Regions from separate parts of the Mesorhizobium sp. M0698 genome, predicted to be linked through region 2. Evidence: predicted binding sites of a transcription regulator. Region 2 holds the regulator's gene; each other region holds the start of a gene.

Region 1 (9,618 bases), on a different contig from region 2:
TACTTCTTGTCCAGCGCCGGCACGTCGGCGATCTCGTAGAAGACGCCGTCGACCTTGACGCGCTGAAAACCTTTCTTCTGCAGCTCAAGCAGTTCCTTGCGGTACTCGCCTTTGCGGCCGCGCACCATCGGCGCCAGGATGAACAGCCGAGTTCCTTCCTCGATCGCAAGCACCCGGTCGACCATCTGCGAAACCGTCTGGCTCTCGATCGGCAGGCCGGTGGCCGGCGAATAGGGGATGCCGACGCGGGCGAACAAAAGCCGCATATAATCGTAGATCTCGGTGACGGTGCCGACCGTCGAGCGCGGGTTCTTCGAGGTGGTCTTCTGCTCGATGGAGATGGCCGGCGACAGGCCGTCGATCTGGTCGACGTCCGGCTTCTGCATCATTTCGAGGAATTGCCGCGCATAGGCCGAAAGGCTCTCGACATAGCGGCGCTGGCCCTCGGCATAGATGGTGTCGAAGGCAAGCGACGACTTGCCGGACCCCGACAGGCCGGTCATGACGATCAGGCTGTCACGCGGCAGATCGAGATCGACATTCTTCAGATTGTGTTCGCGTGCCCCGCGAATGGAGAGATATTTATGGTCGGCCATCGCCGGTCGCCGCCTCAGAATCTGGAATTCGTGGGATGGGCGGGTTTTCCCGACCACCCCCTATGTAGGCAATTTCGCCGCCTTTTCGAGAGACGCCACAACTCTCGACCAAAGCGTTTAACCGCCTTTCGCGCGAACGGGCAAGCGGAAAGAACAAAGGCCGAACACGCTCCTGACAAAAGCTGCCCGTGGGGCCGGCTTCCCAAAACGTCTCGCGATCACATTTTTCGGTAATCGGCTATTCAAGGTTGACGTCCCTGCACCGTGGGGGCAGACTCCAGACGTCAACGAAGCCGGCCGTCTTTCGATGGCCTCGCGGCCTGGGGCTAGCCTGCGAGACGCCGCGGGTTATGCGATGAGCGCTTCGACGACGACAGTCGCAACGAACAGAAGGAGAGCAGAGGCATGACTCCACCGGATTGTTCCTTGAGGCTCCACGTGTCGCTGGAGCCGCGGCAGGTATAAGTGGCCAGGGTCAGGCGTTTTCGCTGCCCGCCAAACGGACCTGCTGATCCCCATAAAATCAGAGACTGCTAGTCGGATCGTCGGCTGAACGCCGCGAAGCATCCGAAATAAAAAGCCGGCAGTACACTCCCGGCAATTTGGATTTCAGATCCAAGAAGCCCCGTCAGTTGCAAAAGCAATGGCGGGGCTGTTCGTTTGAAGCGCAATATTTGTGGTTCACACTAGGCGAACTTAGCGGCTGGAGGGCCTGATCCCGCCGGTAGCGACATCGATGGTGATGCTGCCGGAAATCCGAACGTCGGTATCGCCAATCTTGAAGGTGCCGTTGCCGCTGCCTGGAGCCACGTCGTCAGGCTCAGGCTGCGGCGCTGGCTCGGCGATGCGATAATCGCTGGTCACACCGGGCAGGGCGCCCTTTTGCGAAGACGTCGAATTATCTTGGGCAAGTGCCATACCCACCAGCATGTTCGTGCCGGCTACGGTAGCGATGGCAAGGCATAACAGGCTGGATGAGCGGCTGGCGGTCATCGCCGGACTATAGTGCCGCGATAGCGGCAAGACCAGACCGATGGCGCTGAAATTGCGGGCGCTCAATCGCCTCAGTCCCGTCCGCCGGCCCGGCTCGATCATGCGGCCTGCTTGCGAGTGTCGAAAACATGGTCGACGAGGCCCCAATCCTTGGCCTCCTGCGCGGTCATGAAAAAGTCGCGGTCGAGCGTGCGTTCCACTTCTTCGTAGGTGCGGCCGCAATGGCGGGCGTAAAGATCGGTCATGCGCCGCTTGGTGCGAAGGATGCCCTCGGCATGGCGCTGGATATCGGAGGCTTGGCCCTGGAAACCGCCGAGAGGCTGATGCAGCACGATGCTGGTGTTGGGTAGCGCGATGCGCCGCCCCGGTGTGCCGGCCATCAAAAGGAACGAGGCCATCGAGGCGGCGAAGCCCATACAAACCGTGGAGACCGGGCAGCTGATATACTGCATCGTATCGTAGATCGCGAAACCGCTGGTCACCACGCCGCCCGGCGAGTTGATATAAAGCGAGACCTCCTTGTCGGGATTGTCGGATTCCAACGACAGAAGCTGGGCGCAGACCAGCGCCGAGGTGCCGTCGTCGATCGCCCCGTTGATGAAGATAATGCGCTCGCGCAGCAGCCGCGAAAATATGTCGAAGGCACGTTCGCCGCGGCTCGACTGCTCGATCACCATCGGCACCAGATTGGCAAGGCCGCTCATCGGTTGTCTCCGTTGACTGTTGTCGTTCAGGCCGCGCGCAGGAAGAGGCGCGGGGTGTTTGCGGCGATCTGCTTGTGCCTGGGAGTGCGCGCTTCAAAGGAAAGCCGGCAACCGGCGCCTGGCATCGCGATCTCCGGCACTGCTGCCCGAGCAAAACCATCATGGACGATGCGCAGATGCGTGCCGCCGGAAACGGTGCGGTCGAGCGTAAAGGTGACGATGCTGTCCACTGGGCTGTCGTTCATTGCGCTGTCCAGGGGACTGCCGGGCGGCACCTGCGTATCGCCGGGCGCCGGCCGCTCCCGCCAGGAATAGCGCAGCAGCCGTCCGGGATCCGCGTCGAGGATTTCGCACTCGATCGGCGCATTCGGCGCTTTAAAGGCAAAGCGGTTGCCGATTTCGGGCTTGATGTCGTTCGGCATCATCCAGGCCGCGAGCAGGTCCGGCACCGTCAGCGCCCGCCACACCTTTTCCGGCGGCTCGGGCAGCTCGCACTCGAACTCGATCTTGTCTGCGGCCATTTCGGCGCGTTCTTTGCCTCGGCTGGTCATTGGTCCATGTCCTTCAAAACCGTCTTGAGCCTTTCGATGCGCTCTGGCCAGAACGCACGGTAGCGTTCGATCCAGCCGAGCAGTGGCGCAAGCCCCTTCGGATCGATGCGGTAATAGGCGTTGCGACCGGCCCGGCGCTCGACCACGAGGCCGGCGCCGCGCAGCACTGCGAGATGTTGCGATACCGCCGGCTGCGATACCGGTATGCCAGTGCGCAGTTCCGACACCGTCATCTCGCCGTCGGCGAGCCGCTCATAGACGGCGCGACGCGTTGGATCCGCTAGTGCCCGAAAAATGTCTGCTTCGATCATGCCGAAAGCATAAGTCAATACTTATCGGTTTGGCAAGCCGTGTTTTTTAAGACAGGCGGTGTTTTTTAAGACAGGCGAGGTTTTACAAACTCGCTGGAAGCCAGCGTCTCACCATGTCGGGGGATCCGTTGAACGTCGCCTCGAAAACTGGTGACGCGAGCACAGCATGAATATGAAGCAATTCGGAGCCGACGTTTCGGAAGCCATGTTGCCTGTGCGCGGCAACAACAAGCGACTGTCCGGCAGTCAAGACGAGATGCTCTTCGTCGATCCACATCTCGGCCCTGCCAGCGATGACGGTAAGCACTTCCTCGACCGGGTGCCAATGTGTCGGGGCGCCAACCGCGGGTTCGACCCATTGTTCGAATATGCAAAGTTGAGTTGCGCCGTTGCAGGCCGAGACATGCATGCGGGTCTTTACTCCCGTCCGCCATTCTTCTTGCGGCTGATCGTCATGCGCAACCATCTTCATGCGTTCGCCTCGATCCCATGGTCTGTGGAAATTCGACGCCAAGACACTACTTCTTACTGACAACTATTGACAGTGCAGGGCCTCTCCTATAGAACGAAAAGAGAACAAAAACCTTGTGGGAAAAGGCAGCGACGGCAGGCAGGGATTGTCCATAGCCTGTAAGGTGCGGCGACAAAAATTCGGTTTCGGATGAGCGCGGAGAAGTATCATGGCGGGTAGCGTCAACAAGGTCATTCTGGTGGGCAACCTCGGGGCGGACCCTGAAATCCGCCGCTTGAATTCGGGTGACCCGGTCGTCAACATCCGCATCGCGACGTCGGAAAGCTGGCGCGACAAGACATCCGGAGAGCGCAAGGAAAAGACCGAGTGGCACAATGTCGTGATCTTCAACGACCAGATCGCCAAGGTGGCCGAGCAGTATCTGAAGAAGGGCATGAAGGTCTATGTCGAGGGCCAGCTGCAGACGCGCAAATGGCAGGACCAGACCGGCAATGACCGCTATACGACCGAAGTCGTGTTGCAGAAATTCCGCGGCGAGCTGCAGATGCTCGATGCGCGGGGCGAGGGCGGCGGCCAGGTCGGCAACTATGCCGGTGGTGGTGCGAGCCGCGGTTCCGATTTCGGCCAGTCCGGCCCGGGCGAAAGTTTCAATCGCGGTGGCGCCAACAAGGGCGGCGGCGGTGGTTCGTCGCGCGAGCTGGACGACGAAATCCCGTTCTGATTTCCCGGGGCGGACTGCCCTTGCGGCGAAAAGCGCCGGCACCTTGGCCACGAAATGGCGTCCCGAAAATCTGTCTTGGATTTTCGGGACGTTGTGCGTTTGAGCGGTGAAAGGACGTATCAGGTGAAGGCAAGGGTCAAATGGGTCGAGGAGCGCACTTTCGTTGGCGAGTCCGCCAATGGGCACAAGCTGGTGCTAGGCACTGCGTTCGGGCCGGAGGGCAAGACGCCGGGGCCGAGCCCAATGGAACTGGTGCTGATCGGCACTGGCGGCTGCTCGGCCTATGACGTGGTCCATATCCTCGAAAAGGGGCGCGAGGCGGTCGAAGATTGCGTGGTCGAACTCGATGCCGACCGTGCAGAAGCCGATCCCAGGGTGTTCACCCGCATTCACATGCATTTTGTCGTCAAGGGCCGGGCGCTATCACACGACAAGGTGAAGCGGGCGATCGGGCTTTCGATCGAGAAATACTGCTCGGCCTCGGCAATGATGGCCAAGACTGCCGAGATTACCCACGACTTCGAAGTCATTGAAACGACAGCGAAGTAGGGCTGTTCCTACGTCGCCATCAGCGCCTTGATGCCGTCGGCGACGAACTGCACGGCGAGCGCCGCCAGGATGACGCCGAGCAGCCTTGTCAGGATCGAACGGCCGGTTTGGCCGAGGATACGGTCGATGCGCTCTGACAGCACGAACACCAGGTAGGTGATGACGAGGCAGATGGCGATGATGCCGACAAGGGCTGTCTGCGCGCCCAAACCCTGAAACGAGCTTGAGAGCAGGACGGTCGCCGAAATCGCGCCGGGACCGGCAATAAGCGGGATCGCCAGCGGAAAGGCGGCGATGTTGTGGATCATGTCCCTGGTGATGGCGACGTCGCCGATCTTCTCCTTGCGGTCCTGCCGGCGCTCGAACACCATTTCGAAGGCGATGAAGAACAGCAGAAAGCCGCCGGCGACGCGGAAGGCCGGCAGAGTGATGCCGAAGACTGACAGGATCGACGCGCCGGCGATTGCGAACAACGCCATTACCAGGAAGGCGATGACCGAGGCGCGCACGGAGACCTGGTTGCGCTCCTCGCGGTTCATGCCGCGGGTCACGGCGAGGAAGAGCGGCGCCAGGCCGGGCGGATCGATCGTCACCAGTATGGTGACGAAGGCGTTGAACAGGCTGTCGAAGCTCGGCATGCTGACCCTCCCCGCCGGCAAAGCCGGATAACGGGATTGGTAGAGCAAAGCGGAGCCAGTGGAAACCGTGCGGATCAGGGGCTGACGGCCCGGCGCGCCAGAAACTCGACTTCGAGACGCCAGGTGGCGCCGTCGTCCTGTGAGCGTTCGCCCAGCCAGCGGAACGAATTTTCGGTGATGCGCGAAAAGCTCCAGCGCACAGCAGATCCGGTGCCGTCTGCGCCTTGCTGGATGATGGTGTCGCCCTCGGCACGGCCGAGCTGGCGGCTGTAGTACTGATTGCGCGGATCGCTCCAGAAGATGTGCCAGGCGTCAACGCCGGGATCGTAGACGCGCAACGTTGTGCCATAGAAGGTCCATTTGCCGAGCGAGGGCGAGGGGCCGGCGTCACGGGCAGGTAGGATCCATACGTCCTGGATCGCGCGGCCTTCGAGCGCCCAGCCGAAATGCACTTCGCCGCGCCCGGTCAGCACCTGACCGTCCTCGAGATGGCGCGTGGCGTCGAACGTCCAGGCGCCGACGAAGCGGCCATAAAGATTCAGTTTCTCGGCAAGGGCCGGTACGGGCCCATCGCTGTGCAGGGCCTTGGCAAAGGAATTGGACATGGCTTCGCTCTCATCTTGTCAGGAGACCGGCAAGCATAGAGGCCGACAGGGGTTCTGTGCTTGGGAAAAGTTGCTATGTTTCGGCGATGACGACGAGCGCGCACAGGCTGGCGTCGGGCCGAGGCTGGCAGGTGTCGGATGTCATCTGCACCGCCAGCGCCGCCGACAGGCCATTCGAGGAGGAGCATCGGGATTTCTGCGTTGCCGCCGTAACCAACGGCACCTTCCGCTATCGTGCGCGCGAGGGCACGGCGATGCTGGCGCCGGGCGCGCTCCTGCTCGGCAATCCCGGCACATGCTACGAATGCGGCCACGAGCATGGCGCCGGCGACCGTTGCCTCTCCTTCCATTTCGGACCGGCCTATATGGAGCGGATCGTCGCCGACGTGCCGGGCGCGAAGACGCTCGATTTCGGCACGCCGCGCCTGCCGCCCTTGCCGGCGCTGGTGCCGCTGCTTGCCGAAGCGGAGGCGGCGCGCGAGATGGCCGACGCCGGCGCGTTCGAGGAACTCGCCCTGCGCATTGCCGGTGCCGCGGTAACAGCGGCTTGCAGCGCTACGGATCGGGGACGGACGCCGAGCCGCCGTGACCAGAAGCGTGTCGCCGAAGCGGTGCGGCGCATCGAAGTCGATGCCGACCGGCCGATCTCGCTTGCCGAACTCGCCGACGAGACCGCCACCAGCCCTTACCATTTCCTGCGCACCTTCCGGCACGTTGCCGGTATGACGCCCTACCAATTCCTGCTGAGAGCGCGGCTGCACAGGGCAGCCGTGCGGCTGCGGACGTCGGATCAGACGATTTCGGCGATTGCCTTTTCGGCGGGATTCAACGATCTATCAACCTTCAATCGCCGTTTCCGGCGGCTGATGGGCGAGGCGCCGGGTACTTATCGCGCCCGCCGGCGACGCCCGTGAAAGGGTGCACGGCCATATCGTCGCAATTGGTTTATCCTTTTGAATTTGCCGCTAAAAACCACACTGGAAAACTGCCGCGATTGTTGGAGTTTCAGGCTGGCTTCCTATATAAGCACCAAGTGATTCCTGATTAGATTGTGATCCGATTTGACCGACCAAAAGACACCGCGCGGCGCCGACGGCGGCCCCACCGGCATCGAGCCGATATCCATCATCGAGGAGATGCAGCGCTCCTATCTCGATTACGCCATGAGCGTGATCGTCAGCCGCGCACTGCCGGACGTGCGCGATGGCCTCAAGCCGGTGCATCGCCGCATTCTCTACGCCGCCTATGAGAGCGGCTATCACTGGAACCGCAAATATGTGAAATCGGCACGCCCGGTCGCCGACGTGATGGGTAAATACCATCCGCATGGCGACGCCTCGATCTACGACGCTTTGGTGCGCATGGCGCAGGATTGGTCGCTGCGCGTGCCGCTGATCGACGGGCAGGGCAATTTCGGCTCGATCGACGGCGATCCGCCGGCGGCGATGCGCTACACGGAATCGCGGCTGACCAAGGTCGCGCATGAGTTGCTGGAAGACATCGACAAGGACACAGTCGATTTCCAGGACACTTACGATGCGTCCGGCAGCGAACCGAAAGTCCTGCCGGCGCGCTTCCCGAACCTATTGGTCAACGGCTCCGGCGGTATCGCCGTCGGCATGGCCACCAACATCCCGCCGCACAATCTGGGCGAGGTCTGCAACGGCGCCATTGCCCTCATCGATAATCCGGCGATCGACCTTCCGGCGCTGATGGAGATCATTCCGGGACCGGATTTCCCGACGGGCGGCATCGTGCTTGGCCGTTCCGGCATCTACAGCGCCTATTCGACCGGCCGCGGCTCCATCGTCATGCGCGGCCGCGTCAACGTCGAGGCGCGCGGCAACGATCGTGAATCGATCGTCATCACCGAGGTTCCCTATCAGGTGAACAAGGCGTCGATGATCGAGAAGATGGCCGAGCTGGTGCGCGACAAGCGCATCGAGGGCATTTCCGACATTCGCGACGAGAGCGACCGCCAGGGTTATCGCGTCGTCATCGAACTGAAGCGCGACGCCGTCGCCGATGTCATTCTCAACCAGCTTTACCGCTTCACCCCGCTGCAGACGTCCTTCGGTGCCAACATGGTGGCACTGAACGGCGGCAAGCCGGAATTGCTGACTCTGACCGACATGCTGAAGGCGTTCGTCGCCTTCCGTGAGGAGGTGATCAGCCGGCGCACAAAATTCCTGCTGCGCAAGGCGCGCGACCGCGCCCATGTGCTGGTCGGCCTTGCCATCGCTGTTGCCAACATCGATGAAGTCATCAAGCTGATCCGCAGCGCTCCGGACCCGCAGACGGCGCGCGAGCAGTTGATGGAGCGGCGCTGGCCTTCGGGCGACGTGGAATCGCTGATTCTTCTGATCGACGACCCGCGCCATCGCATCAACGAGGATGGCACCTACAATCTCTCCGAGGAGCAGGCGCGCGCCATCCTCGAATTGCGCCTGCAGCGCCTGACCGCGCTCGGCCGCGACGAGATCGCCGACGAGCTGAACACGATCGGCGACGAGATCAAGGACTACCTGGACATCCTCTCGTCCCGCGCCCGCGTCCAGCAGATCGTCAAGGACGAGCTCATCGCCGTGCGCGACGAGTTCGGCACGCCGCGCCGTACCGAGCTCGCCGAGGGCGGGGCGGACATGGAAGACGAGGACCTGATCCAGCGCGAGGACATGGTCGTCACGGTCAGCCATTCCGGCTACATCAAGCGCGTGCCGCTATCGCTCTACCGGGCGCAGCGCCGCGGCGGCAAGGGCCGCTCCGGCATGTCGACCAAGGAAGAGGATTTCGTCACCCGGCTGTTCGTCGCCAACACGCACACGCCGGTGCTGTTCTTCTCCTCGCGCGGCATCGTCTACAAGGAAAAGGTCTGGCGCCTGCCGATCGGCAACCCGCAATCGCGCGGCAAGGCGCTGATCAATATGCTGCCGCTCGAACAGGGCGAGCGCATCACCACGATCATGCCGCTGCCGGAGGATGAGACGAGTTGGGGCGAGCTCGACGTCATGTTTGCCACCACGCGCGGCACCGTGCGTCGCAACAAGCTGTCGGACTTCGTCCAGGTCAACCGCAACGGCAAGATCGCCATGAAGCTGGACGAGGAGGGCGACGAGATCCTCGGCGTCGAGACCTGCACCGACAATGATGACGTGCTTTTGACGGCAAGTTCCGGCCAGTGCATCCGCTTTCCGGTCAGCGACGTACGCGTCTTCCAGAGCCGCAATTCGGTCGGCGTGCGCGGCATTGCGATGGCCGATGGCGACCGGGTGATCTCGATGGCGGTGATCGAGCATGTCGATGCGCCGCCGGCGGAACGTGCCGCCTACCTCAAGCGGGTGGTGGCCGAACGCCGGCTCGCTGCTGACATCGCGGCCGGCGAGGAGGAAGAAATCCAGCTCACCAATGAAGAGGTCGGCGAAGAGGCGGAGCTTTCCGACGACCGCTATGAGTTCCTCAAGGCGCACGAGCAGTTCGT
Region 2 (9,618 bases):
GCCGGCCCAGCAGGTCAGGCGGGCCTTGTCCATCGGGCGCAGCAGCACCGGGCTTTCGGCCTGCGCCTCGGCCTCATCGATCGCGATCGTCTTGTTCATGCCGGTGCGCATGATCGGGCGCAAATCATGCACCCCCGAGATCGACACCACGTGACGAACGCGCCGGACGACTTCGGGCGCCAGCGGCGTCGTCGCCGTAACCATCCGGCTAACAAGATGGCCGCCGGCCGAGTGCCCGGTCAGCATCAGCGGCCCTGGGACCATCGCCGCCGCCTTGCCGATCGCCGCGCCGACTTCCTTGACGATGCCGCCAATGCGTATCTGCGGACAGAGCGTGTAGGACGGCATCGCCACCGCATAGCCGCGATCAACAGGGCCAGCGGCAAGATGCGACCAGAAATTCTTGTCGAATTCCATCCAGTAGCCGCCATGAACGAACACCACGAGTCCCTTGGGCTTGATGGCCGGCAGGAAAAGATCGAGCCGGTTGCGTGGGTTGTCGCCATAGGCCATGTCGAGCCGCGCCCTGCCCTCGGTCGAAAGCACGTCGCGGAAAACCCGCGCGGGCTCGATCCAGGCCGCCGGCCAGCGATCGCTGCCGGCTATGTTGGCGCCGTTGGCATAGGCGTTGTCCCAATCGGCAATGTGACGTTCGAACACCCTGCGCCCTCCCTGGCAATATGGCCTTGCAACGTAGCCGTGAGCATCGCGCGGCACGTCGTCGCCAGCCTCACGATTCCAGCTCTCGCATCAATCTCAAGTGACAGCTGCTTTGATGGCGAAGCGCGCATCCTTCCACGCACCGGTGCGCAGGATATCCTCAAGCACTTTGACGGCCTGCCAGACATCGGCATAGCCGACATAGAGCGGGGTGAAGCCGAAGCGCATGGTCGATGGCGCGCGAAAATCGCCGATCACGCCACGTTCGATCAGCGCGCGCATGACCTGGTAGCCATGCTCATGCATGAATGAAATCTGGCTGCCGCGTTTTTCCCCATCGCGCGTGCTTTCGAGCGTGAGCCCGTAAGTGCCGCACTTTGCCTCGACAAGCTCGATGAACAGATCCGCCAGCGCGATGCTCTTCTTGCGCACCGCCGTCATGTCGACATCGTTCCAGATGTCGAGCGCGCCCTTCAGCGTGCGCATCGACAGGACCGGCTGGGTGCCGCACAGAAACCGGCGGATGCCGGTGCCGGCCGCATAGCCTGGCTCGAAGGCGAAGGGCCGTGCATGGCCCCACCAGCCGGTGAGCGGCTGCTGGATGTAGGAAAGATGCCGCTCAGCCGCATAGATGAAGGCAGGCGCGCCCGGGCCGCCATTCAGATATTTGTAGGTGCAGCCAACGGCAAAATCGGCGTTTGCCTTGTCGAGCTCGACTGGCATCGCGCCAGCGGTGTGGCAGAGATCCCAGACGATCATCGCCCCGGCTTCCTGAGCCCTGCGCGTCAGCGCCGGCATGTCGCGCAGTTCGCCCGACTTATAGTTGACGTGGTTGACCAGCACCACGGCGGTGCGTTCGTCGATCAGCTCTTCGATGGTCGGCGCGTCGACCCCCGAGAGGCGCAGCAGCGTATCTTTTCGCGTCGAAACCACACCCTCAGCCATGTAGAGGTCCGTCGGAAAACTATCGCCCTCGGCGACGATGACCTGCCGCTCCGGTCGCATGGCCATGGCGGCGTGCAGCAGCTTGTAGATGTTGACCGATGTCGTGTCGCAGACCACCGTCTGGCCGGCCGCGGCACCGATCAGGCGCCCGAGCTGGTCGCCAAGTTCAAGCGGCATGTTGAACCAGCCGGCCGTGTTCCATGCGCGGATGAGATCATGCGACCATTCTTCGGTCGCGGCCTTGTGCAGTTCATCGAAAGCGGCACGTGAAGCAGCTCCTAGCGAATTGCCGTCGAGATAGATCACTCCTTGCGGCAACACAAAGCGGTCGCGCATCGCGCGCAACGGATCCGCGGCATCCATCGCCTTTATGGCCACGAGATCGGGAATTCCTGTCATGATTTGTCTGCTCCCCCAAGATCCAACGCAACGCCGGACACGCATCGACTGTTCTTCCATTACCTGGTTGCGCGCAGCAAGGCTCCACCGGCGAGAAGCAGCCTGACCAGGCGGTGGAAACCGGGACTTAACCCGAGGTTGGCGTTTTGAATTCGTTTCGTTCACGGTGCATTGACCAGACCGCACAGTCGATACGGGTTCAATTCCGTGCCTTTTGCCGACCGACGGCCGATGTCAGTGCTGCCTTCTGGGAAGCCAGAAGGCGCAAACGAAAGCAGAATCAAGGGGATGACGCTCGCGACGGTGAAAATGCGGCATTCCGGTAGGGGCGTGGTTTGTTTCCCAAGCCTTAACGCATTCATTAAACTTTAAACAGTTGCGGAACACAACTGGAACAGATAGTGTTTGTTCTGGGTTTGTTTTTCTGATTCTGTTGGGGGTCGCTATGCTGACACGCAAACAACACGAACTGCTTATGTTCATCCACGAAAGGTTGAAGGAAAGCGGTATTCCGCCCTCCTTCGACGAGATGAAGGAGGCGCTCGACCTGGCTTCCAAATCGGGAATCCATCGGCTGATTACGGCGCTGGAGGAGCGCGGCTTCATTCGCCGTTTGCCCAACCGGGCCCGTGCGCTGGAGGTGCTGCGCCTGCCTGACTCGATCGCCCCCGGCCTCAATGCGGCACGCAAGTTCTCGCCGAGTGTCATCCAGGGTAGTCTTGGGCAAGGCGCCCCTCGGCAGGGCAAGCCGACATCGTCGCGCGTCCCTGCAGCCGGCAATGACGACGATGTCGTCGCCGCCGTTTCGATCCCGGTGATGGGCCGCATCGCCGCCGGTGTGCCGATCGATGCCATCCAGCACCAGACGCATTCGATTTCGGTGCCGCCGGATATGATCATGGGCGGCGAGCATTATGCGCTCGAGGTCAAAGGCGATTCGATGATCGAGGCCGGCATTTTCGACGGCGACACGGTGATCATCCGCAATGCCGATACGGCGAGCCCCGGTGAGATCGTGGTGGCACTGGTCGACGAGGAGGAAGCGACGCTGAAGCGGTTCCGCCGCAAGGGCGCCTCGATCGCCCTGGAAGCCGCCAATCCGGCCTACGAGACGCGCATCTTCGGACCAGACAGGGTCAAGGTGCAGGGCAAGCTCGTCGGACTGATCCGCCGCTACTGAGCTCCGCCCTTGGCGCCGGCTTTGGGGTTGTCGGCCCTGCGGTATGGCGGCAGGCCCCGTGCCGCGCGTGAAAATTTCCGCTGCACGTGCCAGGGCCGGTATGATTTTTCGACCGCGAAACGGATTTCGGCGCGCGTTGCCGCTTGTGGATCGAAGTAGACGGCGGCACTTCCCGCGCGCGCCAGTTGCCGTTTGGTGACGACGAGGACCAGCCGGTCGTAGTAGCAGGGGTTATGGGCGGTGGCGTCGTCGATGACGATCAAGCTGGCAAAGGCGCAGGCTGGCCGCGCAGTATCGCGGTCCTTGGCTTGCGCGATGATCGCGCCGGATGGATGCCTGGCAAGGCAGAGGCCGTCCGTGCAAATGAACGGCATGCCCGGCGGTAGGTCGGCCGGATCGGCAATGTCGAATTGCGGGTCGTTCTTTCCAGGTGTTTCCGGCGCGACGATAGCCTCTGATGTGAGCGCGCGTTTCCAATTGTCGATGGCGAACTCATTCGGGCGTGCCCGGTTGACCGCGAGTTCACCGCTGCCGATCGGCAGCGCCACCAGCCGTGCGTCCTCCGAGACCAATACGTCGGGTATGCGTGTCTGCGTTGTCGTCAGCAAGCCGGCGAGCGCAAAAGGAAGTGCCGCCAGCCGCAGCCACGTCGTCGCCATGCTGGCAATGACGAGGGCGATCGTCACCAGAAGGACGGATCTCAGCGAAATCAGCCCGACCGCATCGATCGGCGAGCGCTCCGAGATCCACCCGGACAGGGCGATCATCGCCGTCAGCCCCTTGCCCATGACATAGAGGAAAGGGCCATCCGCACCGAACGGCATCGCCAGCGCGCTGAGAACGGCGAAGGGCATGACGACCAGTGAGACGATGGGCATGATGGCCAGATTGGCGAACAGGCTGAGCGGCGCCACGCGCTGGAAATGCCATATGGCGAAAAGCGCCGTGGCGCTCCCTGCAATGATCGATGTCATCGCCAGACCGCACATGCCCAGCAGGACCTTTCGAGTGGCAAAGCGTAGCGGCGACCGCCGCGGCGGCGGCGTGGTGGCCCTGCCGGCGCGGTAATCGGACCAGCCTGCATAGGCGCCGACAAGGGCCGCCGTCGCGGCGAAGGACATCTGGAAACTCGGACCGACCACCTCGTGCGGCGACACCAGGATGACCGCGATGGCCGAGATCGCCAGGTTGCGCATGGTGAGCGCGGCCCGGTCGAACAGCACGGCGATAAGCATCACCGCCAGCATGATGAAGCTGCGTTCGGCCGCCACGACAATGCCGGAAAAGACGAGGTAGGCCGCAATCGAAAAAAGCGCGGCGGCCGCGGCATATTTCTTGACCGGCCGTCGCGATGAGAAATCGGGAAACAGCGCAAAGGCACCCCGCAGCAGCGCCATGATGGTGCCGGCGACCAACGCCATATGCAGCCCCGAGATGGAGATGATGTGGTAGATGCCGGTGCGCCGCATCGCTTCGTTGATCTCCTCGGGAATGCCGGCGCGCACGCCGACGATCAGCGCAGCAGCAATTTCGCCCTCGGCACCGCCGATGCGGCTGCGGATATGGTCGGCGATGGATTCGCGCGCGTCTTCGATCGCGGAAGAAAGCTGCGCGCCAAGCGGCATGCTGCCCGACGACACGACTTTCGGATTGCCAAGAAAAAAGCCGCTGCCGCCGATACCGGCGAAATAGCTGTCGAAGGAGAAATCATAGCTGTCGGGCCGCACCGGGCCGGTCGGCGGCAGCAGCCGCACATAGCCGGTGATCTCGGAACCGGCGGTCAGCTCAGCCGGTATCTTCATCGCCGAAACGCGGACCCGTTCCGGCATGTAGCGCAGTGTCGGCCTGGCCGTTGAGATCACATCGATTGTCAGCCTGATGCGGCCGCTCGCCATGGGCTCGTACGATACGACGCGACCCGTCAGCCGCGTCGAGATTTCGGAGCCGAGCATATGCGTTCCGACACGCCATGTCTCGAACTTGGCGGCAAGTACGCCAAGCGCGCAGAGCAGCGCCACCATGAAGCACAGGCGCGTCCTGGGCCATGACCGCGAGACGACGGCACAAAGGGCCGCGAGGAGCGCGATTGCGATCGGCTGTGGAAAGGCCGGCTCCACCGACAGCCCGAAATATACGACCACCCCGCATGCGAGGAACACCGGCACCAGCAGGAAGGCGATGCCGCGGTCGAGTTCCAGACCGGCTGCCGTGGTTACGCTGTTGCGGATACGGGACGGTGACGGGAGGCGGAAACGCCTGGGCAGGCGTACGATGGGCTCGCCCGCGGGCACGAGAACCGTTGCTGGGTCGCTGGCCGGCAGCGACGGAGCATCGAAGCGCGGAGCGGGTAGCAATGCCGGTGCCGGCAGGACAGGCGGGGGAGCGGCAAACAGCAAGCGTTCGCTGACGCCGCTGCCAACGTCCTCGCCCTCGCCCGCACCACGGCCTCGCACAGCCATCGGGTCTGCCCCTTGCGCCTCGACCTCCTATGCTACATGAACGCGCAACGCGCGAAAGTCCGCAAACCCACTTCCTTCGCCCGCCTGAGAGTTCCATGCCCGATAAGGTCGTCACCCGTTTTGCCCCCTCGCCCACCGGCTATCTGCACATTGGCGGCGCGCGCACGGCGCTGTTCAACTGGCTGTATGCCAAGCACACAGGCGGCACGATGCTGCTGCGCATCGAGGACACCGACCGCGAGCGCTCCACCGATGCGGCAAGCGCGGCCATTCTCGACGGGCTTTCCTGGCTTGGCCTGACATGGGACGGCGAGCCGGTGTCGCAATTCGAGCGTGCGCCGCGCCATCGCGAGGTGGCCGAGGAGCTCGTTCGTATGGGCAAGGCCTATTATTGTTATGCGACGCCTGCCGAACTAGAGGCAATGCGCGAGAGCGCACGCGCCAAGGGGCTGCCTCCCCGCTATGATGGACGCTGGCGCGACCGCGACCCGTCGGAGGCGCCGCCCGGCGCCAAGGGGGCGATCCGCATCAAGGCGCCGACAGACGGCGAGACGGTGGTGCATGACCGCGTCCAGGGCGACGTGCGCTTTCCCAACAAGGATCTCGACGATTTCATTATTCTGCGCTCGGACGGCAATCCCACCTACATGCATGCCGTCGTCGTCGACGATCACGACATGGGCATCACCCACATCATCCGCGGCGACGATCATTTGACCAACGCCGCACGCCAGACCGTAATCTATCAGGCCATGGGCTGGGAGGTGCCATCGATGTCGCATATCCCGCTGATCCACGGTGCCGACGGCGCCAAGCTGTCGAAGCGGCACGGTGCGCTTGGCGTCGAAGCCTATCGCGCCATGGGCTACCTGCCGGATGCGCTGCTCAACTATCTGGCGAGGCTTGGCTGGAGCCACGGCGACGATGAGATCATGTCGATCGCCGACATGATTGCATGGTTCGACATTGGCGACGTCAACAAGGGCGCCGCCCGTTTCGACTTCGCCAAGCTCGAGGCGCTTAACGGCGTGCATATGCGCCGGATGAACGACGCGGCGCTGCTCGACATCTTCATCGCCACTCTGCCGTATCTTGAAGGCGGCCCGGCAATCGCCGCGCGCCTCGACGACAGACGCAGGGCGCAACTGCTTGCCGCTTTGCCGGGCCTGAAGGAGCGCGCCAAGACGCTGGTCGAACTGGTTGAAGGGGCTGCATTCCTTTTCGTCGAGCGGCCGCTGCCGGTCGACGAAAAGGCGGCGGCGCTGCTCAGCGGTGAGGCGCGCACGATCCTGCGGGGCGCTCATGCGGCACTAGCCACGGTTTCGGAGTGGTCTGCCGCCTCAGCCGAAGCCGCGATCCGCGACTATGCGCAGGCCGCCGGCCATAAACTCGGCGCCGTGGCCCAACCTTTGCGCGCCGCGCTCACCGGCAAAAGTACCTCGCCAGGTGTCTTTGATGTGCTGGCCGTGCTTGGCCGCGAGGAAAGCCTGGCGCGGATCGCTGATCAAATCGATTAGCAAACTGGCCCAAGAAGATTGGCATTGAAAGGTGTGTTTCGCAGTGCAACATTGGGTCTTGGCCTAATCTGCCGCGCAGATTCAATTGCGGGCGCAAATGTGCGTATTCCGATGCTTTTGACGTGTTGGGTTCAGATATTTTGCCTTTGCCGGCCTGAGGAAACAAAAAGGAGTTTGCTATGACCGAACCTGCGACAAAAATGGAATTTGGCGGCAAAACCCAGGCATCGACGGCCAAGCTGGAACTCGGCGGCAAAACCCATGAATTCAAGATACGAAGTGGTTCGGTAGGACCTGACGTCATCGACATCGGTTCGCTCTACAACACCGCCGGCGTCTTTACCTACGATCCCGGTTTTACGTCGACGGCGAGCTGCGAATCGGAAATCACCTTCATCGATGGCGATGCCGGCATTCTTTTGCACCGCGGCTACCCGATCGACCAATTGGCCGAGCACGGCGACTTCCTCGAAGTCTGCTATCTCTTGCTCTATGGTGAACTACCGACCAAGGCGCAGAAGGACGATTTCGACTACCGGGTGACGCGCCACACCATGGTGCATGAGCAGATGTCGCGCTTTTTCACCGGCTTCCGCCGTGATGCGCATCCGATGGCGGTGATGTGCGGCGTGGTCGGCGCGCTGTCGGCCTTCTATCACGATTCCACCGATATCTCGGACCCCTATCAACGCATGGTCGCGTCAATGCGGCTGATCGCCAAGATGCCGACGATCGCGGCGATGGCCTATAAATACCACATCGGCCAGCCATTCATTTACCCGAAGAACGAGCTGAATTTCGCAGCCAATTTCCTGCATATGTGCTTCGCCGTGCCTTGCGAGGAATACAAGATCAATCCGGTGCTGGCCCGCGCGATGGAGCGCATCTTCATCCTGCACGCCGATCACGAACAGAACGCCTCGACTTCGACCGTCCGCCTGGCCGGCTCGTCGGGCGCCAATCCTTTTGCCTGTATCGCTGCCGGCATCGCCTGCCTGTGGGGTCCCGCACATGGCGGCGCCAACGAGGCAGCCCTGAACATGCTGGGCGAGATCGGTCATGTCGATCACATCCCGGAATTCATTGCGCGCGCCAAGGATAAGAACGATCCGTTCCGATTGATGGGATTTGGCCACCGCGTTTACAAGAATTACGATCCGCGCGCCAAGATCATGCAGAAGACCGCGCACGAGGTCCTGGGCGAGCTCGGCATCAAGGACGATCCACTGCTCGACATCGCCATGGAGCTGGAAAGGATCGCACTGACCGATTCCTATTTCATCGAGAAGAGGCTCTATCCGAACGTCGATTTCTATTCCGGCATCACGCTGAAGGCGCTGGGCTTTCCCACCACCATGTTCACCGTGCTGTTCGCGGTCGCCCGCACCGTCGGCTGGATCGCGCAGTGGAAGGAGATGATCGAGGACCCGCACCAGAAGATCGGTCGCCCGCGCCAGCTCTATACCGGCGCGCCGGAACGGGACTACGTGCCAATCGCGAAGCGGTGAAGGTGGTGAATGGTGAATGGTGAATGGTGAATGGTGAATGGTGAATGGGAGTAGCGAAGCGTCGCTCCCTGTCCATAGAAACCACTATTCACAATTCACTATTCACAATTCACTCACTTCCTCACCATCCCCATCACCACACCCGCGGCTATCTCGCCTGACGGCTCGTCGGTTGCCATACGCCTGGCGATTTCGGCAAAACCGTCCTTCTGCCAGGTGCGGTAGGCGGTATCGGAGAACAGCGCTTCCAACTGCCGCGCCAGATAATGCGGCCGCACATATTGATTGTAGTGTTCCGGCACAACCGGCCGGTCGGCAATGAGATTGGGCAAGGCTGCGCTCCATACTTCGATCAGCGGCTGCGCCATGCGCATGACCGGATCGAGCCGGTAGCAGGAGATCATCGGCACACCCGCCAGTGCCAGTTCCAGCGATACCGTCCCCGACGCGATCAGCGCCGCATCCGCCTTGCCGAAGGCCTGCCATTTGCGTTCGGCATCGAGGATGATCTCCGGCTTCTCGTCCCAGCTCGCGACCGAGGTCCTGACCAGGTCGGCGACGTGCGGCACCGTCGGCAATAGCAGGCGCAAGCGGTGCCCGCGCGCCCGCAGGATCGACAGCGTTTCGCCGAACGGCCCAACCAGGCGCCGCACCTCGCCGCGACGCGAACCGGGCAATACAAGCAACGTTTTCACACGGTCAGCGGAGAGGTTACGCGGCTGCGCCTGCGCCCTGGCGGCACTGACTATGCCCGGATCGTGTGCAAGGCGATGCCCGACATAGGTGCCGGGCGGCCCGCCCAGGCGAGCGAGTTCCTTCACCTCGAACGGCAGGATGCAAAGAATGTGATCGACATATGGCTTCATCGCCGCCGCCCTGCCCGGCCGCCAAGCCCACACGCTCGGGCAGACATAGTGGACGATCGGGATAGTCGGATCGGCGGCACGCAC
Region 3 (9,618 bases), on a different contig from region 2:
CTCGGCCGCTGGTTCCGCAGGCGCTTCAGCAGTCGCCTCCGCGGCGGGCCGGGTCTCTTGCGTGACTTCTGCCGCAGCTTCAGGGGCTGGAGCTTCCGCGACAGGCTCTGCCGTCGCTTCGGTCACAGCTTCGGCCGCCGCCTCCGCAACAGGAGCCGCATCCGACACAGGTTCCGAAGCCTCCGCCGGCGGCTCTGCCGCGGCAGATGCTTCCGCCATCCTCGCCTGCTCGACTCGCGCAGCCTCTTCCGCCGCCTGCTTTGCAGCGGCAGCTTCACGCGCGGCATTGTCCTGTGCTTCGAGCCGCGCCTTGACCTCGGCCGCCGGTTTGGCATCGGCGCGATAGCCGAGACCCTTCAGGATCTCTTCCATGTCGTCGGCGGTGGCGCCGAGGATCGACATCATCGGCGGCGTCACCATGAAGGACTGACCGTCATAGGCGCCGTCGGGGCGAGGGCCGAGGCCCGGCTTCCAGTTGGTCGCCGGCCGGATCAGGTCGGCCAGCCGTTCGAGAATATCGACGCGTACAGCACGCCGGCCAAGATTGCGGTAGCCGGCAAGCTTGTAGAAGGTCTTGTCGAAGGTCGGATCGATGACCACCGAGGTGCGGCCGGAGGCCAGTGCGTGAACGACATCGCCGAAGCCGGGCTTGTCCTTGCCGTCGTTCCTCAGCGCCCACAGCAGCGTTATCAGCCCGGCCGGCGCCGGCTTGATCAGCGCCGGGACGAAGACATGGTAGGCGCCGAAGCGCACGCCGAGACGGCGAAGCGCCGCGCGGCCTTCCTGGTCGAGGGATTTCATCTCGTCGGCGATGTCGCGACGGTTGATGAGGCCGAAATGCTCGACGAGCTGGAAAGCAATGCCGCGGCCGATACCGGTGATCTGCTCGGCATTCTTGAGATCGACCAGCGGCTTCAGCAGGGATTCGATCTGGAAATTGACGAAGCGCTCGGCGCGCGCCGCAACCTTGTCGCGTGCCGGGCCGGTGAGTTGCTCGTCGGCGAGCAGAACGAGACGCGGCTTCAAAGCGTCTTCGCCGGCAACCAACGTGCCGATCGGGGCGCCGATCCAGCGCAGCGTGCCATCCGAACCCAGCGCAATGTCGCCATTGGCAGAGGCGCCGAAACGCTCGGCCCGCGCTTCGAACTCGGCGGCAAGCGCCTTCTGCGCCGCCGCCCGCACCGCCTTGGCATCCTCGCCGCCGGCGCTCTGGTCGGCGGTGAAGCGGAAACCCTGCAACTCGCCGACGTGATGGCCTTCGACGAGGACGGTTCCGGTTGGGCTGATTTCGGCTTCAGGCATCGTGTTTTCTCTAAGGCGCCGCATGAGGACGGAAGTCCTGCGGTCTACAAAACGTTTCGTCAACCGCTCATGCAGCGCATCCGACAATCTGTCTTCGATTTCGCGCGTCTTTTCCTGCCAGTGTGCCCGATCGGCCAGCCAGCCGGGCCGGTTGGAAACGAAGGTCCATGTGCGGATCTGGGCAATCCTGTGCGACAGCGTGTCGATGTCGCCTTCGGTTGTGTCGGCACGGCGCACCTGCTCGGCCATGTAGTTCTCGTCGACATGGCCATGCCTGGCAAGGTCCATGTAGATGGAGGCGATCAAGTCGGCATGCTGGGCCGGCGCGATCTTCCTGTAGTCGGGCAGCGCGCAGGCTTCCCAAAGCAGCGCCACGCGCCTGGCATCGGTGGTGAGTGCCCGGACGTCGTCGTCGCGCGACAGATGCTCGAGCGCCTGCGCGTCTACTGCCGGCAGTGCGCGAGTCAGGCCTTCTACCGGGGCGTTGGTCTCGATCGAGCGCTTCAGCGCATCGAGGCTGGCGAAATCGAAATGCGCGGTACGCCACTGCAGCACTTTCACCGGATCGAAATCATGCGCCTCGATCTTGTTGACCAGTTCATCATCCAGCGGATCGACCTGGCCGGTGACGCCGAAGGTGCCGTCGCGCAGATGCCGGCCGGCGCGGCCGGCAATCTGGCCGAGCTCGGCCGCCGTCAGGTTGCGGTACTGGTAGCCGTCGAATTTGCGATTCTGGGCGAAGGCGACGTGGTCGAGGTCGAGGTTGAGGCCCATGCCGATGGCGTCGGTGGCGACGAGGTAGTCGACGTCGCCCGACTGGAACAGCGCCACCTGGGCGTTGCGGGTGCGCGGGCTGAGTGCGCCGAGCACGACGGCGGCACCGCCCTGCTGACGGCGGATCAGCTCGGCAATGGCGTAGACCTCGTCGGCCGAGAAGGCGACGATCGCGGTGCGCCGCGGCAGGCGGGTCAGCTTCTTCGAGCCGGCATAGGCAAGATGCGACAGGCGTGGTCGGGTCACCACCGACACGCCCCGCAGCAGGCGCTGCAGGATGCCGTGCATGGTGGCCGCGCCCAGCAGCAGCGTCTCCTGCCGGCCGCGCAGATGCAGGATGCGATCGGTGAAGATGTGGCCGCGTTCGAGATCGCCGGCGAGCTGGACCTCGTCGATGGCAACGAAGGCGGCGTCGGTCTCGCGCGGCATCGCTTCCACGGTGCAGACCGAGTATTTCGCGCCAGCCGGCTGGATCTTTTCCTCGCCGGTGATGAGCGCAACCTTATGGGCGCCGACCTTCTCGCAGACGCGCGCATAGACCTCGCGGGCAAGCAGCCTGAGCGGCAGGCCGATGACGCCGCTTTCGTGCGCCACCATGCGTTCGATGGCGAGGTGGGTCTTGCCGGTGTTGGTCGGGCCGAGCACGGCCGTCACGTCTCGACCCGACAGGATCAGCGGTTCAGTGTGTTTCGGATAGATGTTCATCGGCCTGGAAATAAGGCTCTCTGCCTCGCATTGTCGGGAGCGCGCCCATATTGGCCGCGTATGACAGGCGACACATAGGGATTTCGGGCACGAAGCGAAAGCGGAATATGCCGAGGGCAGGCCGATTGGTTCGTTCGAGCCTCAAATCTGTTCCCGATTAACAGTTGGAACGAGTCTGGAACGAATCAGCGACGAATCACTGACTCGCGCTGATTCAGGGTTTGTTCACGGCTACATCTGGGTTTTCTTTCGGCGAATCTCACCACATGCTGAATCACGGAAACTGGCCCGATTTATGCAAGCGGCATCCAAGCGAGCATTGCGGTTAACCTTTGCCGGTGAATGGTCGTGGCCGGCCAATCTGCTTCGCACAACGTTATGAAATTATTGATGTTTCCTAACGCGCTTTAATCATTTCGAGGGTGTTTTCAGCTCTCGCCGTTAACGTTCCGCTCAAAGCCGGAACGAATCGGCGACGAATCAGAGATAGCCGAAGTTTCTTGGTTTGTTCACCGCAGCATGTTGTGTTGTGAACAGCTTTTCCACCTAGAATCCACAGGCTGCCGGGCGGTTTTTGCACAGGCTGCGAGTTTGCCGTTAACCTTTGCGTGCCGGATTGGGGCAGCGTGCTGCATCGAGATCTTGCAACGGGAAGACCGCTATAGAAACGGGCCGTTTTGCAGGCCCGTTCGTCCAAGCGCGTATCTGTCTCAACGTAAAGATAAACGATCAGGCGATGTACTGGCCGCCATTGGCTGATATGGTCGAGCCGGTGATGAAACCGGCATCGTCGGAAGCGAGGAAGACGACGCAGCGCGCGATTTCCTCCGGCTCGCCGAGACGGCCGACCGGGATGTGCGGGATGACGCGCTCGTTGAGGACCTTCTCGTCCATTGCCTTGACCATCTCGGTGGCGATGTACCCGGGGCAAATGACGTTGACGGTGATGCCGGCGCGCGCGCCTTCCTGGGCCAGTGCCTTGGTGAAGCCGATATCGCCGGCCTTCGAGGCCGAATAATTGACCTGGCCGGCCTGGCCTTTCTGGCCGTTGATCGAGGAGATGGTGATGATGCGACCGAACTTGCGGTCGCGCATGCCGCCCCACAACGGATGCGTCATGTTGAAGACGCCGGAAAGGTTGGTGTCGAGGACCTCTTTCCATTGCTCGCGCGTCATCTTGTGGAACATCGCGTCGCGAGTGATGCCGGCATTGTTGACCAGCACCGAGACGGGACCGAGATCGGCTTCGATCTGTTTGATGCCGGCGGCGCAGGCCTCGTAGTCGGCGACGGACCATTTATAGACCGGGATGCCGGTCACGGCCTTGAACTTTGCCGCCGCTTCTTCATTGCCGGCGTAGTTTGCGGCGACCGAATAGCCGGCGCTTTTCAAGGCGACCGATATCGCCGCGCCGATGCCGCGCGACCCGCCTGTGACGATTGCAACCTTTGTCATATGTCCTCCCGGGAAATGCAGATGACTGAGCGTTGAAGCGGTGGGGTTTGCCCTCTATTCCCTACTCGCTTTGCGCCAGCATCCTATTCGTATCGCTTATCTCATCACAATGCTTCCACGCACATGGCAACACCCATGCCGCCGCCGATGCACAGCGTGGCAAGGCCTTTCTTGGCACTTCTGCGGCGCATCTCGTAGACCAGCGTGTTGAAGATGCGGGCGCCCGAGGCGCCGACGGGATGGCCGATGGCGATGGCGCCGCCATTGACGTTGACGATGGCCGGATCCCAGCCCATGTCCTTGTTGACGGCGCAGGCCTGCGCGGCAAAGGCCTCATTGGCTTCGACCAGATCGAGGTCGCCGACCGACCAGCCGGCCTTGGCCAGCGCCTTGCGCGAGGAGGGGATCGGTCCCGTCCCCATGATCTGCGGGTCGACACCGGCGGTCGCCCAGGAAACGATACGCACCAGCGGTGTGATGCCGCGCCTTGCGGCTTCCGCTTCGGTCATCAGCACCACGGCAGCGGCGCCGTCGTTGATGCCGGAGGCATTGGCTGCCGTCACCGTGCCTTCCTTGTCGAACGCCGGCTTGAGCTTGGTCATGGCATCGATTGTCGCGCCGTGGCGGATGTATTCATCCTGGTCGACTACGGTGTCGCCCTTCCTGCCCTTGACTGTAAAGGCAACGATCTCGTCCTTGAATTTCCCGGCTTTCTGCGCGGCCTCGGCCTTGTTCTGGGAAGCCAGTGCGAACTGGTCCTGGTCGTCGCGGGTGATCTGGAACTGGCGGGCGACGTTCTCCGCGGTGTTGCCCATATGATAGCCGTAGAAGGCATCGGTCAGGCCGTCCTTTATCATGGTGTCGATCAGCTTGAAGTCGCCCATCTTGACGCCACCGCGCAGATGTTGCGCATGCGGAGCCATCGACATCGACTCCTGGCCGCCGGCAACGATGATCCTCGCGTCGCCCTGGGCGATCTGCTGCATGCCGAGCGCGATGGCGCGCAAGCCCGAGCCGCAGAGCTGGTTCAGGCCCCAGGAGGTCGCCTCCTGCGGTACGCCGGCAGCCATTGCCGCCTGCCGCGCCGGGTTCTGCCCTTGAGCGGCGGTCAGGATCTGGCCGAGGATGACCTCGTCCACCTCCTTGCCGTCGACGCCGGCACGGACCAGCGCTTCCCTGACGGCGACGGCACCCAATTCATGGGCTGGGGTGTTGGCGAAGGCGCCGTTGAAGGAGCCGACGGGCGTGCGCGCCGCACTGGCGACAACGATGGCGTTGGAAGCGGACATGTTCTTCTCCAGGCTTTCGGGGAACGATTTCGGGTGCCGTCGGGGACTTTTCTTGCCCTTTCCACAACCCGAGTCAAACCCGAAATGGGCATGGCGTTCCTCCGCGGCAAGCAGGCCGCGCGTCGCTGCGATGACGGCCCATCCGTGCTGCGCAGCATAAAATGTTCCCGCACTGCACAAACTGCTTGGATTCATGACGCTTTTGCGCATATCCTTTAAAAAGGCGCAATCGTTACCGGCGGCTTACTTAAGCTGCCCGGTGTCCGGGGAGGATGCAGATGGCCGCAAAAGACGAACCTATTGTTATCAAGAAATATGCCAATCGCCGTCTCTACAATACGGGCACCAGCACCTATGTGACGCTCGAGGATCTCGCTGAAATGGTCAAAAGAGGCGAGGACTTTACTGTCCAGGACGCCAAGACCGGTGACGACATCACGCATCCGGTACTGACCCAGATCATCTTCGAGCTGGAGAACAAGGACGGGCAGAACATGCTGCCGATCCCGTTCCTGCGTCAGCTCATCGCCTATTACGGCGACCAGATGCAGATGATCGTGCCGAGCTTTCTCGAACAGTCGATGCTGGCCTTCTCGAAGGAGCAGGAACGCTTTCGCGAGCAGATGAAAGACGCCCTCGGCAAGTCGCCGATGGACATGATGAAGATCGCGACACCAATCAAGGTGCTGGAGGAGCAGACGCGGCGCAACATGGAAATGTTCCAGAACGCCATGCGGCTGTTCACGCCGTTCCCGCCCGCGGGCTCGGCGCCGGCAGCAGCGCCGGCCGAACCGGCCAGGAAGGAAACGCCGGAAAAACCCGACGACCTTCAGGAGCTGAAGGAGCAGATCGCCGCGATGCAGCGCAAGCTCGACACGATGTCCTGACTGCCGGCTGGCGAAGTGCAGCGTCGAACCTTCCTTCGGGTGCCGCTGAGACTTCGCAAGCAGCGCGGCTAGAGCTGCTCCGGCAGCGGTCCCTGGTAGCGGGCGCGTGGCCGGATCAGGCCGTTGCTTGTCACCTGCTCCACGGCATGCGCGGCCCAGCCGACGCTGCGGCCGAGCGCGAACAGGCGGAACGGCGCATCGGACGGCAAACGGAGACCGCGCGTCAGCGCGGCCAAAGCGAAATCGACGTTCGGGCGCATGCCCGTTGCCGCAAAGGCCGCATTGCAAAGCCGTAACAGCCCATCATCGACATCTATCGCGGCCAGCAACGGTTCCGCACGCGGATCGCCGTCGGGATAAAGCGGATGGCCAAATCCGGGCAGCGGCCTGTCGTGACCGAGCCAGCGTCCGACAGCCGCATCCGGCCCCAATCTCTGCGCATCTTCCGCCAGCATCATGACCGCCTCCGCGGCGCCGCCATGGCGCGGACCGGAGAGCGTGGCGAGGCCGGCAAGCAGGCAGGCCGAAACAGGTGCACCGGTGGACGCGGCGACCCGCGCGGCGAAGGTCGATGCGTTCAATTCGTGATCGGCCAACAGTACCAGTGAGCGGCGGATCAAGTCTGCGCCGGCCGCATCGAGCGACCATCCCCGCGCCAGCCTTTCGTGCACGGCACCAGTTCCGGGAATCGCGCCGAGCGCCTGGGCCAAAGCGGCGATGGCGCCGGCCGCATCGTGGTTGAGCGAAGCCGATCTTCGGCCGAGCGAAGGCCGGCCGTTGGCCGCCAACGCGGCCAATTCCGCGAAGGCAGCCGGCCGGCCAGTTGCGCCGTTGCCATGGCGGCTCGCCGAGACGAACGACACTGGTGCGCCAGATGCCCAAAGCAGGTTTGCCGTCTGCTCCAGCGTGGCAGCCTCGCAGAGAGCAACCGCATCCTGGCCGCGATAGACAAGGCGGCCATGCAAAACGGTCGAGATCGTGGTGGCGATCGCCGGCTCACCCCAGGCAATTGCACTTTCGGCGATTGCCTGGGGATTTCGGCCACGAGCCCGGCGGCTCGCCAGCGCCGCGATATCGTCGGCGCGATACTGGCTGCGGCGTGGATCCGCCCGGTCCGGCCGCACGCCGATGCGTCCGCGGCTGACATAGGCATAGAGGGTCTGGGCTCGCACCTTGAGACGCTCCAGGGCTTCGTCCCGCGTCAGCCACTCCGTCATGTCAGCCTTGTCATGTTGATTCCGTTGATCAAGATTGATGGTCCAGTCACCAACCCTTATCTTCCACCCGGAAAGGGTCAAGGAGAAAACCAATGGCGAATGGGCTCGATGATGTGGTGGCGGCGGAAACGGTGCTCTCCGATGTTGACGGTCTTGGTGGCCGCCTGACCATCCGGGGCCATTCGTTGCCCGAACTGGCAGGCCGCTGGAAATACGCCGAGGTGGTTCATCTGCTGTTCGACGGCTTTTTCGACGATCTTCCCGACGGCAGGGAGCTGGCGAACGCGATCGGTCGGGCGCGCAGCGAAGTGTTCGAGCAGATCAAACCCTTGCTGCCGTTTCTCGCATCCGTCGATATCTACAGCGCGATGCGCGCCGGTATTGCCCTGCTGCCGGATGGTGACAAATTGTCGGACGCGCTGCGGCTGGTTGCGGCACCTGCCGTGCTGACGCCGGCCTTGCTGCGCTTGCAGCGCGGCGAAAGCCCGATTGCGCCCGATAGCAAGGCCGATCATGCAGCCGACATGCTGCGGATGCTGACCGGCATTGTGGCCTCGCCTAAATTGGCGAAGGCGCTCGATGCCTATCTCGTGACGGTTTGCGACCACGGCCTCAACGCATCGACCTTCGCCGCGCGCGTGGTCGCTTCGACGCAGGCCGGGCTTACTTCGGCGGTGCTGGCCGGGCTCGGAGCGCTCAAGGGGCCGCTGCATGGCGGCGCGCCAGGTCCGGTGATCGAGATGCTGGATGCGATCGAGGTGCATGGCGACGCCGCCGGCTGGCTGCGTGGCGAGATCGCGCGTGGCGGCCGCATCATGGGCTTCGGCCATCGCATCTATCGCGTGCGCGATCCGCGTGCCGACGTGCTGAAAGCCGTCGTGCGCCAGCTCGGCGCCGAGGGCGAAAGCGGCCACCGGCTGGCCTTCGCCGAAAGCGTGGAGCAGGCGGCGCTCGAAGTGCTCCGCATCGCCAAGCCGTCACGCTCGCTCCAGACCAACGTCGAGTTCTTCACAGCGCTCCTGCTGGAAGCGGCGGGCTTTCCGAAAGAGGCGTTCACCAATGTCTTTGCTGCCGGGCGCGTCGCCGGCTGGATTGCCCATGCGCGCGAGCAGCAAACGAGCGGACGGCTGATCCGGCCGCAGTCGCGCTATATCGGGACGGTGCCGGACCTCGTCGCCTGACGAGCTTTCAGCGCATGCTTTGCGAAACGAGGCGACGACCTCTCTTAGGGGACGAGAGAGGTCTACATGACAAAAATTTCATGTCATTGCTCCACACATCCGCTGTTCTTGGGTGACAGAGAGCCTATATGCTGCAGTGCAGCATGGTTCCACGGGAGCCCGCCTCGAAAGGAATAAAGCCGCCTTGACCGCCAGAAAAACCGCCATCGTCACCGGTTCCACCTCGGGCATCGGCCTGGCCATTGCCCACGCGCTCGCGGCCGAAGGCTGCAACGTCGTCGTCAATTCCTTTTCCGACACCGCCGACGACCGCGCCATCGCAGACGCGATCGCGAAGCACCACAAGGTGAAGACCGCCTATGTCAAAGCCGACATGTCGAAGCCGGCCGAGTGCCGGGCTTTGGTGGCGAAGGCAGCCGAGGCATTCGGCTCGGTCGACATCCTGATCAACAATGCCGGCATCCAGCATGTCGCGCCGGTGGAAAGCTTCCCGATCGAGAAGTGGGATGCGATCATCGCCATTAACCTGTCATCGGCCTTCCACACCATCGCAGCCGCCATCCCGTTGATGAAACAGGCCGGTGGCGGCCGGATCGTCAACGTCGCCTCGGCCCACGGCCTTGTCGCCTCGCCGTTCAAGTCGGCCTATGTCTCGGCCAAGCATGGCATTATGGGCTTGACCAAGACTGTCGCCCTGGAACTGGCGCGCGACAAGATCACCTGCAATGCCATTTGTCCGGGCTATGTGTTGACGCCGCTGGTCGAGGCGCAGATCCCCGACCAGATGAAGGCCAACAAGATGGACCGC

Evidence for each region. The regulator LexA, encoded in region 2, represses DNA repair genes until DNA is damaged. The targets are predictions, from matches to a motif close to TGTTCNNNNTGTGTTCNG.
Region 1: a site for LexA is predicted at 3,717-3,734, ahead of NKI16_RS04245 (single-stranded DNA-binding protein). Genes of this name have one in related genera too.
Region 3: a site for LexA is predicted at 2,947-2,964, ahead of NKI16_RS19410 (helicase-related protein). Genes of this name have one in related genera too.

Annotation. Positions count from the first base shown of each region.
Region 1 is NZ_JAMYPQ010000001.1:862,116-871,733, forward strand. Features, by position in the region: gene uvrA (excinuclease ABC subunit UvrA) at 1-596, opposite strand, end outside; gene NKI16_RS04220 (hypothetical protein) at 1,293-1,691, opposite strand; gene NKI16_RS04225 (ATP-dependent Clp protease proteolytic subunit) at 1,688-2,293, opposite strand; gene NKI16_RS04230 (SRPBCC family protein) at 2,320-2,844, opposite strand; gene NKI16_RS04235 (ArsR/SmtB family transcription factor) at 2,841-3,155, opposite strand; gene NKI16_RS04240 (cupin domain-containing protein) at 3,238-3,627, opposite strand; gene NKI16_RS04245 (single-stranded DNA-binding protein) at 3,836-4,348, shown strand; gene NKI16_RS04250 (OsmC family protein) at 4,472-4,897, shown strand; gene NKI16_RS04255 (MarC family protein) at 4,906-5,535, opposite strand; gene NKI16_RS04260 (hypothetical protein) at 5,610-6,140, opposite strand; gene NKI16_RS04265 (helix-turn-helix transcriptional regulator) at 6,227-7,054, shown strand; gene gyrA (DNA gyrase subunit A) at 7,202-9,618, shown strand, end outside.
Region 2 is NZ_JAMYPQ010000011.1:169,514-179,131, forward strand. Features, by position in the region: gene NKI16_RS21845 (hormone-sensitive lipase) at 1-660, opposite strand, end outside; gene kynU (kynureninase) at 757-2,004, opposite strand; gene lexA (transcriptional repressor LexA) at 2,450-3,184, shown strand; gene NKI16_RS21860 (ComEC/Rec2 family competence protein) at 3,178-5,643, opposite strand; gene gltX (glutamate--tRNA ligase) at 5,739-7,160, shown strand; gene gltA (citrate synthase) at 7,340-8,668, shown strand; gene lpxB (lipid-A-disaccharide synthase) at 8,782-9,618, opposite strand, start outside.
Region 3 is NZ_JAMYPQ010000009.1:124,301-133,918, forward strand. Features, by position in the region: gene NKI16_RS19410 (helicase-related protein) at 1-2,781, opposite strand, end outside; gene phbB (acetoacetyl-CoA reductase) at 3,511-4,236, opposite strand; gene NKI16_RS19420 (acetyl-CoA C-acetyltransferase) at 4,341-5,525, opposite strand; gene phaR (polyhydroxyalkanoate synthesis repressor PhaR) at 5,804-6,412, shown strand; gene NKI16_RS19430 (citrate/2-methylcitrate synthase) at 6,481-7,629, opposite strand; gene NKI16_RS19435 (citrate synthase/methylcitrate synthase) at 7,722-8,810, shown strand; gene NKI16_RS19440 (3-hydroxybutyrate dehydrogenase) at 8,995-9,618, shown strand, end outside.